2 regions of the Streptomyces europaeiscabiei genome follow, and region 2 is predicted to be linked to the other one. Evidence: riboswitches for the same ligand, from Rfam matches in the RefSeq annotation. Region 2 holds a riboswitch; the other holds the start of a gene.
What was found. A riboswitch is a leader RNA that binds a small molecule or an ion and turns the genes downstream of it on or off. The one in region 2 is predicted to bind cobalamin.
Positions count from the first base shown of each region.

Region 1 (5,685 bases), 4.6 Mb from region 2:
GAACGGAAACGGAACACTCACTATGCGTCGCCCTCCAAGTCACCCTCCGGCCATGGGCGGTTGACCCGCGGCCGGTCGTTCAACAGCGAGCCCGTGCTCATCCGGACGCTCCCGGTGTTCCCGGTGCTCCGGGCGGCACGAACGGCAGTCCCGGCGGCGCGCCCGACTCGATGAGCCGCCACAGCGCGTCCGTGTCCGCGTGTTCCTCGATCAGATCGCCGAGCCGGTCGAGCTGCTCCTCGCGCAGCGCCGCGAACGACGTGTCGGCGGCCGGCACGAAACGGCGCCCAGAGGCGGCCGCCACCTCACGCAGAAAGGCCCGCCGGAACCCGTCCGACTCCAACGACCCGTGCCAGTGCGTGCCCCAGGTCTGTCCGACCCGGCACCCGTCCAGGAAGGGTTCCCCGCCCATGACCTCGGCGACCCCGTGATGGATCTCGTACCCCTCGACGTGTTCCCCGAGGGCCTCCCCGACGGGCCGTGTGAGCGTCTTCTCGGGAGCGAACCGCACGCGCACGGGCAGTATCCCGAGCCCGTCCACATGCCCCCGCCGACTCTCGACCTCGTCCTCGATGTGCTCCCCGAGCACCTGGAACCCACCGCAGATGCCGAGGACCGGCCGCCCCTGCGCGGCACGTCGTGCGAGGGCGTCGGCGAGGCCCCGCTCCCGCAGCCACTCCAACGCCCGGACCGTCCCCCGGGTCCCCGGAACGACGACGAGGTCGGCGTCGGCCAGCTCCTCGGCCCGGTCCACGAACCGCACGACGACACCGGGTTCGGCGGCGAGCGCGTCCACGTCGGTGAAGTTGGACATCAGCGGCACCGCGCACACGGCCACCCGCAGCACGTCCTCCCCGACGGGCGGCGCGACGTTCGACTCCCGGACGGTCCCCCGCAGCGAGACCCGCAGTCCGTCCTCCTCGTCGATCCCGAGCCCGTGCCGGAACGGCAGCACGCCGTACGTCCGCCGCCCGGTGAGCCCGTGCAACATGTCGAGCCCCGGCTCCAGCAGGGAGACGTCCCCCCGGAACTTGTTGACGAGGAACCCGGCGACGAGGGCCTGGTCCTCGGGGGAGAGCAGTGCGACGGTCCCGAAGAACGACGCGAAGACCCCACCACGGTCGATGTCGCCGACGACGAGCACGGGAAGCCCGGCGTTGCGGGCGATCCCCATGTTGACGATGTCGGTCCGCCGCAGATTGATCTCGGCGGGGGAACCGGCCCCCTCACAGATCACCGCGTCGTACGTGCCCCGCAACTCGGCGAGACACTCCAACACCGTCCCGAGCAGCCGCTGTTGCCGCCCCCCGTGGTACCCGCGCGCACTCATCTCCCCCACGGGCTTGCCCAGCAGCACCACCTGGCTGCTCCGCTCTCCCCCGGGCTTCAGCAGAACGGGGTTCATGAGCGCACTGGGCTCCACGCGGCAGGCCTGCGCCTGCATGGCCTGAGCCCGCCCGATCTCGGCGCCTTCCTTCGTCACGAAGGAGTTGAGCGACATGTTCTGCGCCTTGAAGGGCGCGACCTTGACGCCCTGCCGCACGAGCCACCGACAGATCCCGGCGGTCACCACACTCTTCCCGGCATCGGACGTGGTCCCGGCGACCAGCAGTCCGCCACTCATCCCTGCCTCCTCAACCGCTGTGCCGAGCGCCCGGCGACCCGCCCCCGCAGCGCCGCCGCACCCGCACTCACCCCGAGCGCCAGCCACCCGACCCGCCGGGACAACCGAACAGCCCGCTCGATGTCGCCCACGACGACGGCCCGCCCTTCCCCATTCAGCACAGGCCGATGCTCAACCCGCCCCCCGTACGCCAACGTGCCCCCCAGTCGCACTCCGAGCGCCCCCGCGAACGAGGCCTCCACGGGCCCCGCGTTGGGACTCGGATGCTTCCCCGCGTCCGCCCGCCACGCCCGAACAGCCCCCCGGGCATCCCCACCGGCAGCCGCGGCCAGCACCGCGGTCAGCCGGGCTCCCGGCCACCCCGCCACGTCGTCCAGCCGCGCGGAGGCCCACCCGTACCGGCGATACCGCTGCGACCGGTGTCCGACCATGGCGTCCATCGTGTTGACGGCCCGAAACCCCACGAGCCCGGGCACCCCGGCGACGGCCCCCCACACGAGCGCCCCCACCACCGCGTCGGACGTGTTCTCGGCGACGGACTCCACGACGGCCCGCGCGATCCCGTCGGGGTCGAGCGCCTGAGGATCCCGCCCGCACAGATGAGGCAACCGGGCCCGCGCGCCCTCGACATCCCCCGCGTCGAGGAACTGCCCGATCGTCCGGGCCTCCCGCCCGAGCGAGGTCCCCCCGACGACGGCCCAGGTGGCGGCGGCGGTCAACCCGACGGAGGCGACCCGCGACGGCCGTACGGCGGCCGCCGCGACGGCCCCCAGCGCCACGGCGCCGCCCGCGCACACCGCGGTGTGCAGTGCGCCCCACCCGCGGTGGTCGCGCCACAGCACCCGTTCCACGGCACCGGCGGCCCGCCCGAACGCGGCGACCGGATGCCCCCGGCGCGGATCACCGAGCAGCAGATCACCGAGGAGCCCGGCGGCGGCGCCGTACGCGAAGACGCGGTCGGCACGCACCGGTTCAGCCGGTCACGGGGTCGGGCAGGGACCGGGCGCTGAGCCCCGGCGGGCAGCCGCACATGGCGCACATGGCGATATGTCCTCACTCAGGGTGTCCACGCCCTGGTTCGACGAGACCGACGGCGAGAGTTCCTGGCTCCCGGGGTGTTCTTCCCGGTGACAGTGGCGGGACCGCGCCGGACTCGCACCGGCTTCCTCTCCTGCCGTCGTACATGGCCCCGGCAGTCCACCACGCTCCCGGAAGACCCGTCAACTTGCTGTTGACCTGCGGTGCAGGGGTGTGCTGAGCCCCACACCGCCGAAATCGCGTCAGACACCCGAATCGGCTCTTTCCGCGCTCTTCCCCGACGCCCGGACTGGGAACACTTGAGGGAACGGCAGTACGAAAGCCGAGCGCCGACGAGCGGCGTCGGGACACGGCGCTCGGGTCGTCGCGGTGAGGACGCCGTGTCGGTGCGCCGGCCGGTGAGGTGGAGGTCGGTGTGGTCGGCAGGGAGTCGCCGGAGCGGATGTGGGTCAGGAGCAGCTACTCCGGTGAAGCGGACGACTGCGTGGAAGTGGCCGCCGGGCAGAGGCGGGTCACGGTTCGTGACTCGAACGGGAACGGTGACGCGCTGCTCGTCTTTCGCTACGCGGCGTGGTGTGGTTTTCTGGCGGGACTTGTGGACCCGGGAGCGGGCGGATCGTGAGGATCGGCCCGGGGGACGGAAGGTGACACATGGCAGACCGAGCGAGGGAAACAGCCTCGGCGCGCACGGGGAAGTCGGGCGTCTGGCGTGAACGGGTGACCGCGGCCGCTCCATTGGCGCTCTTCTGCTCCGTGATGGGGGTGCTGTCCGTCGGAGTGGGCGCTCTGGCCGCGCTGCTCGTGCCGAGCGGTGAGGTGCGTGCTCTCGTCTGGCTGGTGGTGACCGTGCTGGGCGCCGCCGGGGCCGGCCTGTGGTGGGGTCTGACCCCGGTCACGGAACGGCTCCGGGTCCTGAACCGGGCGCTCGGCCAGGCTCGGCCCCCAAGGCCGCATCACCGCTGACGGTGGCGCCACGAGAGCCGGTGGCGCCAGGAGAGCCGGTGGAGCGGTGCCGCAACGCGCCGCCCAGCCATGCGCCGAGAGCCGTGACGAGGGCCGCGCCCACCGCGCCGATCACGGCCGAGGCGAGTGGGGAGGCGTCACCGAGCCGTATGCCGGGACCGACCCGGGTGGCGACCGCGACGCTGAACAACAGGACACTGCCGCATGCCGTGCCGAGCAGCAGCCGCACGGACAGCGGCGGGACGGTTCCCGCCGCTCGGGCGCTCTCGACCTGACTGAGCGGCTCCGCCCGTTCGGGGTGCCGCACGGCGTACGCCCTGAGGTCGCCGTCGCCGAGCTCGGCATGCTCCTCCGGGTCGGTCCGCTCGGGCGGAACCTGCGGCGTGTCGCCCGCCGCGGAGGCGGGTGCCGTGCGCAATTCCCGCCACCACGCCCGTATTCCGAAGACCGCCATGAGGCCTCCCTCCCCGTTCGTCGCCCGGGCGTCCCGTCCCGGGTCAGTCGTTGTCCAGGCTCTCCCTGATCGCGTCGAGCGCCTCGATCATCCTCTCGCCGTGGTGAGCGATGGAGCTGATGTCCTCGAAGCACTCCTGGTAGCGCGCTGTGAGGGCCAGGTCGTCACGGTTCGACAGGCCCCCGGTGGGGCCCTCGATGTAGAGCAGGTCGTCGTCGTCCTTGAAACCGAGCAGGATGAACGGCGTGGTGGTGCCGTAGTGCGCTCCGACGGAGAACGGAAGCAGCTGGAGGCTCACACGAGGGTGTCGCGCCACGGTCTTGATGCGCTCGAGTTGCCGCCGCATGACCGCGGGACCGCCCACCACGCGTCGTACGGAGGCCTCGTCCAGGACGATGCCCACCTCGGGGCCGTGGTCGCCGTCGAGGGACCGCTCCTGCCGGGTGGTACGCAGTTCCACCTGTCGCCGCACCCGCGCCTCGGGAGTCCTGGCCGAGAGCAGAGCCGTGGCGTAGTCCTCCGTCTGCAGGAGCCCGGGCAGGACGATGGGGTTGTACATGCGGATCGTGTTGGCCGCGCCCTCGTACCCCAGGTACTGCGCGAACTGCGGTGAGACGAGGTCGCTGTACTGGGCCCACCAGGACTGGCCCTTGGAGCCTCGGGCGGCCTCCTCCAGCTCCGCGACCAGGCTCGTGTCCGTGACCCGGTACTGCTGGAGCAGTGCCCGCAGGTCCGTGACTCCGAGGCCGACCGTCCCCGCCTCGATCCTGATCAGCTTGGACAGTGACCACTCCAGGCCCTGCGCGGCGTCCCGCTGGGTCAGCCCGGCGCTCTCGCGCGCTTTGCGCAGCTCGATTCGCAGCCTGCGTCGATTCAGGCTCGGATCGATGTCCCTGGCCATGGTGCTCCCTGCCACATGTCGTCATTGACTTGTCGGGTCGCCACCTTCGCGTAGTAACTCCCTATCAGATTAGGTGAGTTCGCGAGTGGCGGCTAGCCGCCGTCAGTATGACATGTGTCTTTTCGGAGGTGGCGCACCCGCGCCGCGAACACAGAGAAAACCCCCGTAAGCGTCATGAAGCGCCTACGGGGGTTGCCTCTGGAGTTGTCGGTGTCGGCCCGAGAGGGCCATGGGATTTCCGGTCTCAGGTCATGATCAGGGAAATTCCGTACGCCACGGCCGCCGCGCACAGCGCGAAGCACACGTACGCCCCTGTGGTCGCGGCCGCCACCGAGTCGCCCCGGGTTGACGCCTCCTCCCGCTTGGAGAGGCCGACGATGCCCAGGGTGAAGAGGCCGACGAGGGCCACGGTGACCACGAGACTGACTCCGAAGACGGAGCCGAGAGCTGCCCAGTCGATGTGCATGGTGGTGATTCCTCAGGGAGTCGTGGGGCTCAGACGGCGGGCGTCGGCGTGGACGAGCCCGCCGGGGCCGTGGTCTCGGCGGCGGCCGTGGCCGCGGGGGCCGGGATGGTCGCCGTGAGGTCCTCGGTCACGGTGCCGACCGGCGGCGGAGTCACGGCGGCAATGGCCGTCGTCACCACACCGGGCGGCTCCTCGGTGTCGTTCACATTGGTGTGGTCGACCACCTCGCGGCGGGAGAC
Region 1 covers NZ_CP107841.1:2,424,701-2,430,385, reverse strand. The annotation lists gene OG858_RS10495 (putative cobaltochelatase) at 1-21, opposite strand, end outside; gene OG858_RS10490 (cobyric acid synthase) at 98-1,624, opposite strand; gene OG858_RS10485 (cobalamin biosynthesis protein) at 1,621-2,592, opposite strand; cobalamin riboswitch at 2,700-2,841, opposite strand; gene OG858_RS10480 (DUF397 domain-containing protein) at 3,105-3,284, shown strand; gene OG858_RS10475 (hypothetical protein) at 3,314-3,625, shown strand; gene OG858_RS10470 (hypothetical protein) at 3,555-4,079, opposite strand; gene OG858_RS10465 (helix-turn-helix domain-containing protein) at 4,123-4,980, opposite strand; gene OG858_RS10460 (hypothetical protein) at 5,225-5,446, opposite strand; gene OG858_RS10455 (inorganic phosphate transporter) at 5,476-5,685, opposite strand, start outside.
Region 1: another riboswitch for cobalamin. It lies ahead of OG858_RS10485 (cobalamin biosynthesis protein); the one in region 2 lies ahead of OG858_RS30735 (ribonucleoside-diphosphate reductase subunit alpha).

Region 2 (5,685 bases):
CCATCGGCATCGGAGCCCTGGTCCCCGCGGCGATCATGTCCATCGCGGCGGCAAACCTCTTCACCCGCAACATCTACAAGGACTTCATCAAGCCGGACGCCACGCCCGCGCAGGAGACCAAGGTCTCCAAGCTGGTGTCCCTGCTGGTGAAGGTGGGCGCGCTGGCCTTCGTCCTCACCATGGACAAGACGGTCGCCATCAACTTCCAGCTCCTGGGCGGCATCTGGATCCTCCAGACCTTCCCGGCCCTCGTCGGCGGCCTCTTCACCCGTTGGTGCCACCGCTGGGCCCTCCTCGCCGGCTGGGCCGTCGGCATGCTGTACGGGACGATCGCCGCTTACGGCGTGGCCTCCCCCACGCAGAAGCACTTCGGCGGCTCCTCCGCGGAGATCCCCGGCATAGGCGAGATCGGCTACATCGGCCTGACGGCCTTCGTCCTCAACGTCGTGGTCACGGTAGTCCTCACCTTCGTCCTGCGGGCGTTCAAGGCCCCAGAAGGCATCGACGAGACCAAGCCGGAGGACTACACGGCGGACGCGGGCGACGCGGGCGTCAAGGTGGAACTGCCCCCGGCCACCGCGGGGTCGAGCCACTAGGTTCTTGTTGGGTTCGGGGGCGGCGGGGGCCGTTTCTTCGCCCCCGCCGCCCCTACCCATTCCCATCCCCCAGGGGCTGCGCCCCTTCGACCCCCACCCGCAGGTCCGTCGTGATTGCTCGCGCAGTTCCCCGCGCCACTGAAAGACATGGGTCGCGCCCGGAGTCTTTTAGGGGGCGCGGGGAACTGCGCGAGCAACCCCACCCAACCCGCACCCGCCCACGAACCGGCAACCCCCCCGAGCTCTCAGACGCAAGGGGGGCTCGAAAGGGCACAGCCCCTGGAGGATGGGACGGGTAGGGGCGGCGGGGGCGAAACCCCTCCGGTTACGCTGACCACGTGACCGCCCGCACCCCGATCGTGCTCGACAGCGACCCCGGTATAGACGACGCCGTAGCCCTGCAGTACCTGCTCGGCACCGGCCTGTGGGACCTCAAGGCCTACACCTCGGTCGGCGGCAATCTCCCCGCAGAAGCGACGTACACCAACGCCCGCGCCCTGGCCCGAGCCCTACGCATCGACGCCGACGTCCCCGTACACCGAGGCGCGGGCCGCCCCCTCTCCCGCCTCCCCTACCGCGAGGCATCCGCCTTCCACGGTCCGGCGGGCCTCGGCAACGAAACCCTCCCCGACTCGACGGCCCCCCACCTCGCGGAGTCGTCCGCCCAGGCCCTCCTGAGGCTCTCCCGGAAGCACGAAGGCGAGCTGACGGTCTGCGCGACCGGCCCGCTCACCAACGTGGCCATCGCCCTGCTGGAGGACCCGGACTTCGCCCACCGCGTCGGCAGGTTCGTGTTCATGGGCGGCGCCGCCCAGGTGCCGGGGAACTTCACCCCGGTCGCCGAGTTCAACATCTGGGCCGACCCGGACGCCGCCGAGATCGTGCTCTCCTCCGGCATCCCGTTCACCATGGTCGACCTGGATGCCTCGCACCGCTGGCTGTTCCGCCCCGCCGACCTCGCCGCACTGGAGGCCGCCGGCCCGGGCACGGCCCTCGCCGCCCGGCTGATGCGCACCTACATGGACGCCTACACCCGCCACGGCGGAGACGGCACATGTCCGCTGCACGATCCGCTGGCCGTGGGGGTCTGCGGGGACGAGGCGTTCGTCGAGGCCGCCGAGGGGGCCGTCGTCGTGGAGTGCGCGAGCGAACTCACACGCGGCCAGACCGTGTTCGTGCCGGCCGCCGCCCGGCGCGTCCACTACTCCGAGTCCCCCGCCCTGACCGCCCGCCTCCGCGCCACCGGCCGCGTCGCCCTGGGGCCGGGCACCCGTGACTTCACCGAGGACTTCGTGGCCACGCTGCCGCGGTGGCCTGCGGTGGGCTGACCCGGTCCGATCGTCCATGGACCGACGGCTCAAGTCACCCATGGACCGACGGCTCGACTCGTCCGTGGACCGACAGCTCAAGTCACCCATGGATCCGAACGGCTCGGATCGCCCAGGGACGAGCAGATCGGATCATCCGACAAGCGACGGCCCCTGTGGAAAGCCGCAGCCCCGCAACGTCGCCACTGATGCAAACTGCGACGCATGGACATCTCGATCAGGCACGTGGCCCCCGACGAGTACGCCACCCTCGGCGAGATCACCGCGCAGGCCTACCTCGGCGACGGACTGCTGGACTTCGGGGAGAGCGATGTGTACCTCGGTGAGCTGCGGGACGTGGCGAAGCGGGCCGACGAGGCCGACGTGCTCGTGGCCCTGGCGGACGGCCGGGTGCTCGGCGGTGTGACCTTCGTCCCGGCGGGCGGCCCCATGGCGGACATCGCCGCCGCGGGAGAGGCCGAGATACGGATGCTCGCGGTTGCCCCGGAAGCGCGCGGGCGGGGTGTCGGCGAGGCCCTCGTACGGGCCTGTGTGGAGCGCGCCCGGACCGTGGAGGGCTGTGCACGCGTCGTGCTGTCGACGCAGCGCACCATGCGCGCGGCCCATCGGATCTACGAACGCCTGGGCTTCACTCGCACGCCGGAGCGCGACTGGAACCCCCTCCCCGACGTCCTCGACATCTCGCTGATCACCTATGAGTTGACTCTCTGACACCCTGCGAAGCCGAATGCGACACAACATGTGGGGGTGCCACCGCGACCCGGCACTAGATGTATGCTCATGCTCGCTGTCGCCGCAGGGGAATCCGGTGCGAATCCGGAACTGTCCCGCAACGGTGTACTCGCGTGCGTACATACCTATTTGCGCACGCCTGTTCAGTCCGAACACCTGCCGACAGCGCGCCCGGCCGTCCGGTCCGGGTGCCTGACGTCCGGGCCTCGTGGAATGGGCCGGTGGACGCGACGCCCCCGCGCGTTCGTGTGCTGCCGCCTGCCCTCCGCAAGGCCCCTTGCCGAGCGAGGGAGAGCCCCCACGTGACCATCGCGCCAGCCGACCCGGTTTCAGCCGACCTGGCTTCAGCCCACCTGGCTTCAGCCACCCCGGCGACGGAGACCGACGGTCCCGGTACCGCGTTGCTGCGGACCCTGACCGAGCTGACCGTCGACCTCCCCGACGCCGATCCCGGCCGGGTCGCCGCCGCCGCGTTGCGCGGCCGGTCCGCGAGGGCCGACGACGCGGAGCTGCGCGAGCTGGCCACGGAGGCGGCCGCGGGCCTCATCTCCGAGGACCCCGCCTACTCGAAGCTGGCCGCCCGTCTGCTGGCCATCGGCATCCGCGCCGAGGCCGCCTCGCAGGGCGTCACGACGTTCACCGGGTCCATCGCCGTGGGCCACCGGGAGGGCCTCGTCGCCGACCGCACCGCGGAGTTCACGCGCGTGCACGCCGAGCGTCTGGACGCCCTGGTCGACCCGGCCGGCGACGACCGCTTCGGCTACTTCGGCCTGCGCACCCTGCACAGCCGCTACCTGCTCCGGCACCCCCTCACCCGCAAGGTCATCGAGACACCCCAGCACTTCATGCTGCGCGTGGCGAGCGGTCTGGCCGAGGACGACACCGCCCGTGCCGTGGACGAAGTCGCCGCGCTCTACGGCCTCATGAGCCGCCTCGACTATCTCCCTTCCTCCCCCACGCTCTTCAACTCCGGTACACGCCACCCCCAGATGTCGTCCTGCTACCTCCTCGACTCCCCGCTGGACGAGCTGGACTCCATCTACGACCGCTACCACCAGGTGGCCCGCCTCTCGAAGCACGCCGGCGGCATCGGCCTGTCGTACTCCCGTATCCGCTCGCGCGGTTCGCTGATCCGGGGCACCAACGGACACTCCAACGGCATCGTGCCGTTCCTGAAGACGCTGGACGCCTCGGTCGCCGCCGTGAACCAGGGCGGCCGGCGCAAGGGCGCGGCCGCGGTCTACCTGGAGACCTGGCACTCCGACATCGAGGAGTTCCTGGAGCTGCGCGACAACACCGGTGAGGACGCCCGGCGTACGCACAACCTGAACCTGGCGCACTGGATCCCGGACGAGTTCATGCGCCGGGTGAACGCCGACGAGCCGTGGTCGCTGTTCTCCCCGGCCGACGTGCCCGAGCTGGTCGACCTGTGGGGCGAGGAGTTCGAGGCCGCCTACCGCAAGGCGGAGGCGGGCGGCCTGGCGAAGAAGACCATCCCGGCCCGTGATCTGTACGGCCGCATGATGCGCACCCTCGCGCAGACCGGCAACGGCTGGATGACCTTCAAGGACGCGGCCAACCGCACGGCCAACCAGACGGCGGAGCCGGGCCATGTCGTGCACTCGTCCAACCTCTGCACGGAGATCCTGGAGGTCACGGACGACGGGGAGACGGCGGTCTGCAACCTGGGCTCGGTGAACCTGGGCGCGTTCGTCGACCGGGCGGCGGGCGACATGGACTGGCAGCGGCTGGACGAGACCGTCCGCACCGCCGTCACCTTCCTCGACCGCGTGGTCGACATCAACTTCTACCCGACCGAGCAGGCGGGCCGGTCCAACGCCAAGTGGCGCCCGGTCGGCCTCGGCGCGATGGGCCTGCAGGACGTCTTCTTCCAGCTGCGCCTGCCCTTCGACTCCCCCGAGGCCAAGGCGCTGTCCACGCGGATCGCCGAGCGCATCATGCTCGCCGCGTACGAGGCCTCCGCCGACCTCGCCGAGCGCAACGGCCCACTGCCGGCCTGGGACAAGACCCGCACGGCCCGTGGTGTGCTGCACCCGGACCACTACGGCGTCGAGTCCACCTGGCCGGAGCGCTGGGCGGCCCTGCGCGAGCGCGTCGCGACGACGGGCATGCGCAACTCCCTGCTCCTCGCCATCGCGCCGACGGCCACCATCGCCTCGATCGCAGGTGTGTACGAATGCATCGAGCCGCAGGTGTCCAACCTGTTCAAGCGCGAGACGCTTTCCGGCGAGTTCCTCCAGGTCAACTCGTATCTGGTGAAGGACCTCAAGGAGCTGGGCGTCTGGGACACCCGCACCCGTGAGGCGCTTCGCGACTCGAACGGCTCGGTGCAGGACTTCGCGTGGATCCCGGCCGACGTACGGGCCCTGTACCGCACGGCCTGGGAGATCCCGCAGCGCGGGATCATCGACATGGCCGCCGCCCGCACCCCGTATCTGGACCAGTCGCAGTCGCTGAACCTGTTCCTGGAGACGCCGACCATCGGCAAGCTCTCCTCGATGTACGCGTACGCCTGGAAGTCGGGGCTGAAGACCACGTACTACCTGCGCTCCCGCCCGGCGACCCGCATCGCCCGCGCCGCCCAGGGCCAGGCCCAGGCGCAGGCCCCGGCACAGCCCGAGAAGACCATCCCCCTCCAGCAGGCGGCCGACCCGGATGCCGTCGCCTGCTCCCTGGAAAACCCCGAGTCCTGCGAGGCCTGCCAGTAATGCCCAGCAACCAGAATCTCCTCGACCCCGGCTTCGAGCTGACTCTCCGTCCCATGCGCTACCCGGACTTCTACGAGCGCTACCGGGACGCGATCAAGAACACCTGGACCGTCGAGGAGGTCGACCTCCACTCGGACGTCGCCGACCTGGCGAAGCTGTCCGAGGGTGAGCAGCACATGATCGGCCGGCTGGTCGCATTCTTCGCGACGGGCGACTCCATCGTGGCGAACAACCTCGTGCTGACGCTGTACAAGCACATCAACTCCCCCGAGGCGCGCCTGTACCTGAGCAGGCAACTGT
Region 2 covers NZ_CP107841.1:6,996,182-7,001,866, reverse strand. The annotation lists gene mctP (monocarboxylate uptake permease MctP) at 1-596, shown strand, start outside; gene OG858_RS30745 (nucleoside hydrolase) at 935-1,924, shown strand; gene OG858_RS30740 (GNAT family N-acetyltransferase) at 2,129-2,635, shown strand; cobalamin riboswitch at 2,699-2,834, shown strand; gene OG858_RS30735 (ribonucleoside-diphosphate reductase subunit alpha) at 2,959-5,385, shown strand; gene OG858_RS30730 (ribonucleotide-diphosphate reductase subunit beta) at 5,385-5,685, shown strand, end outside.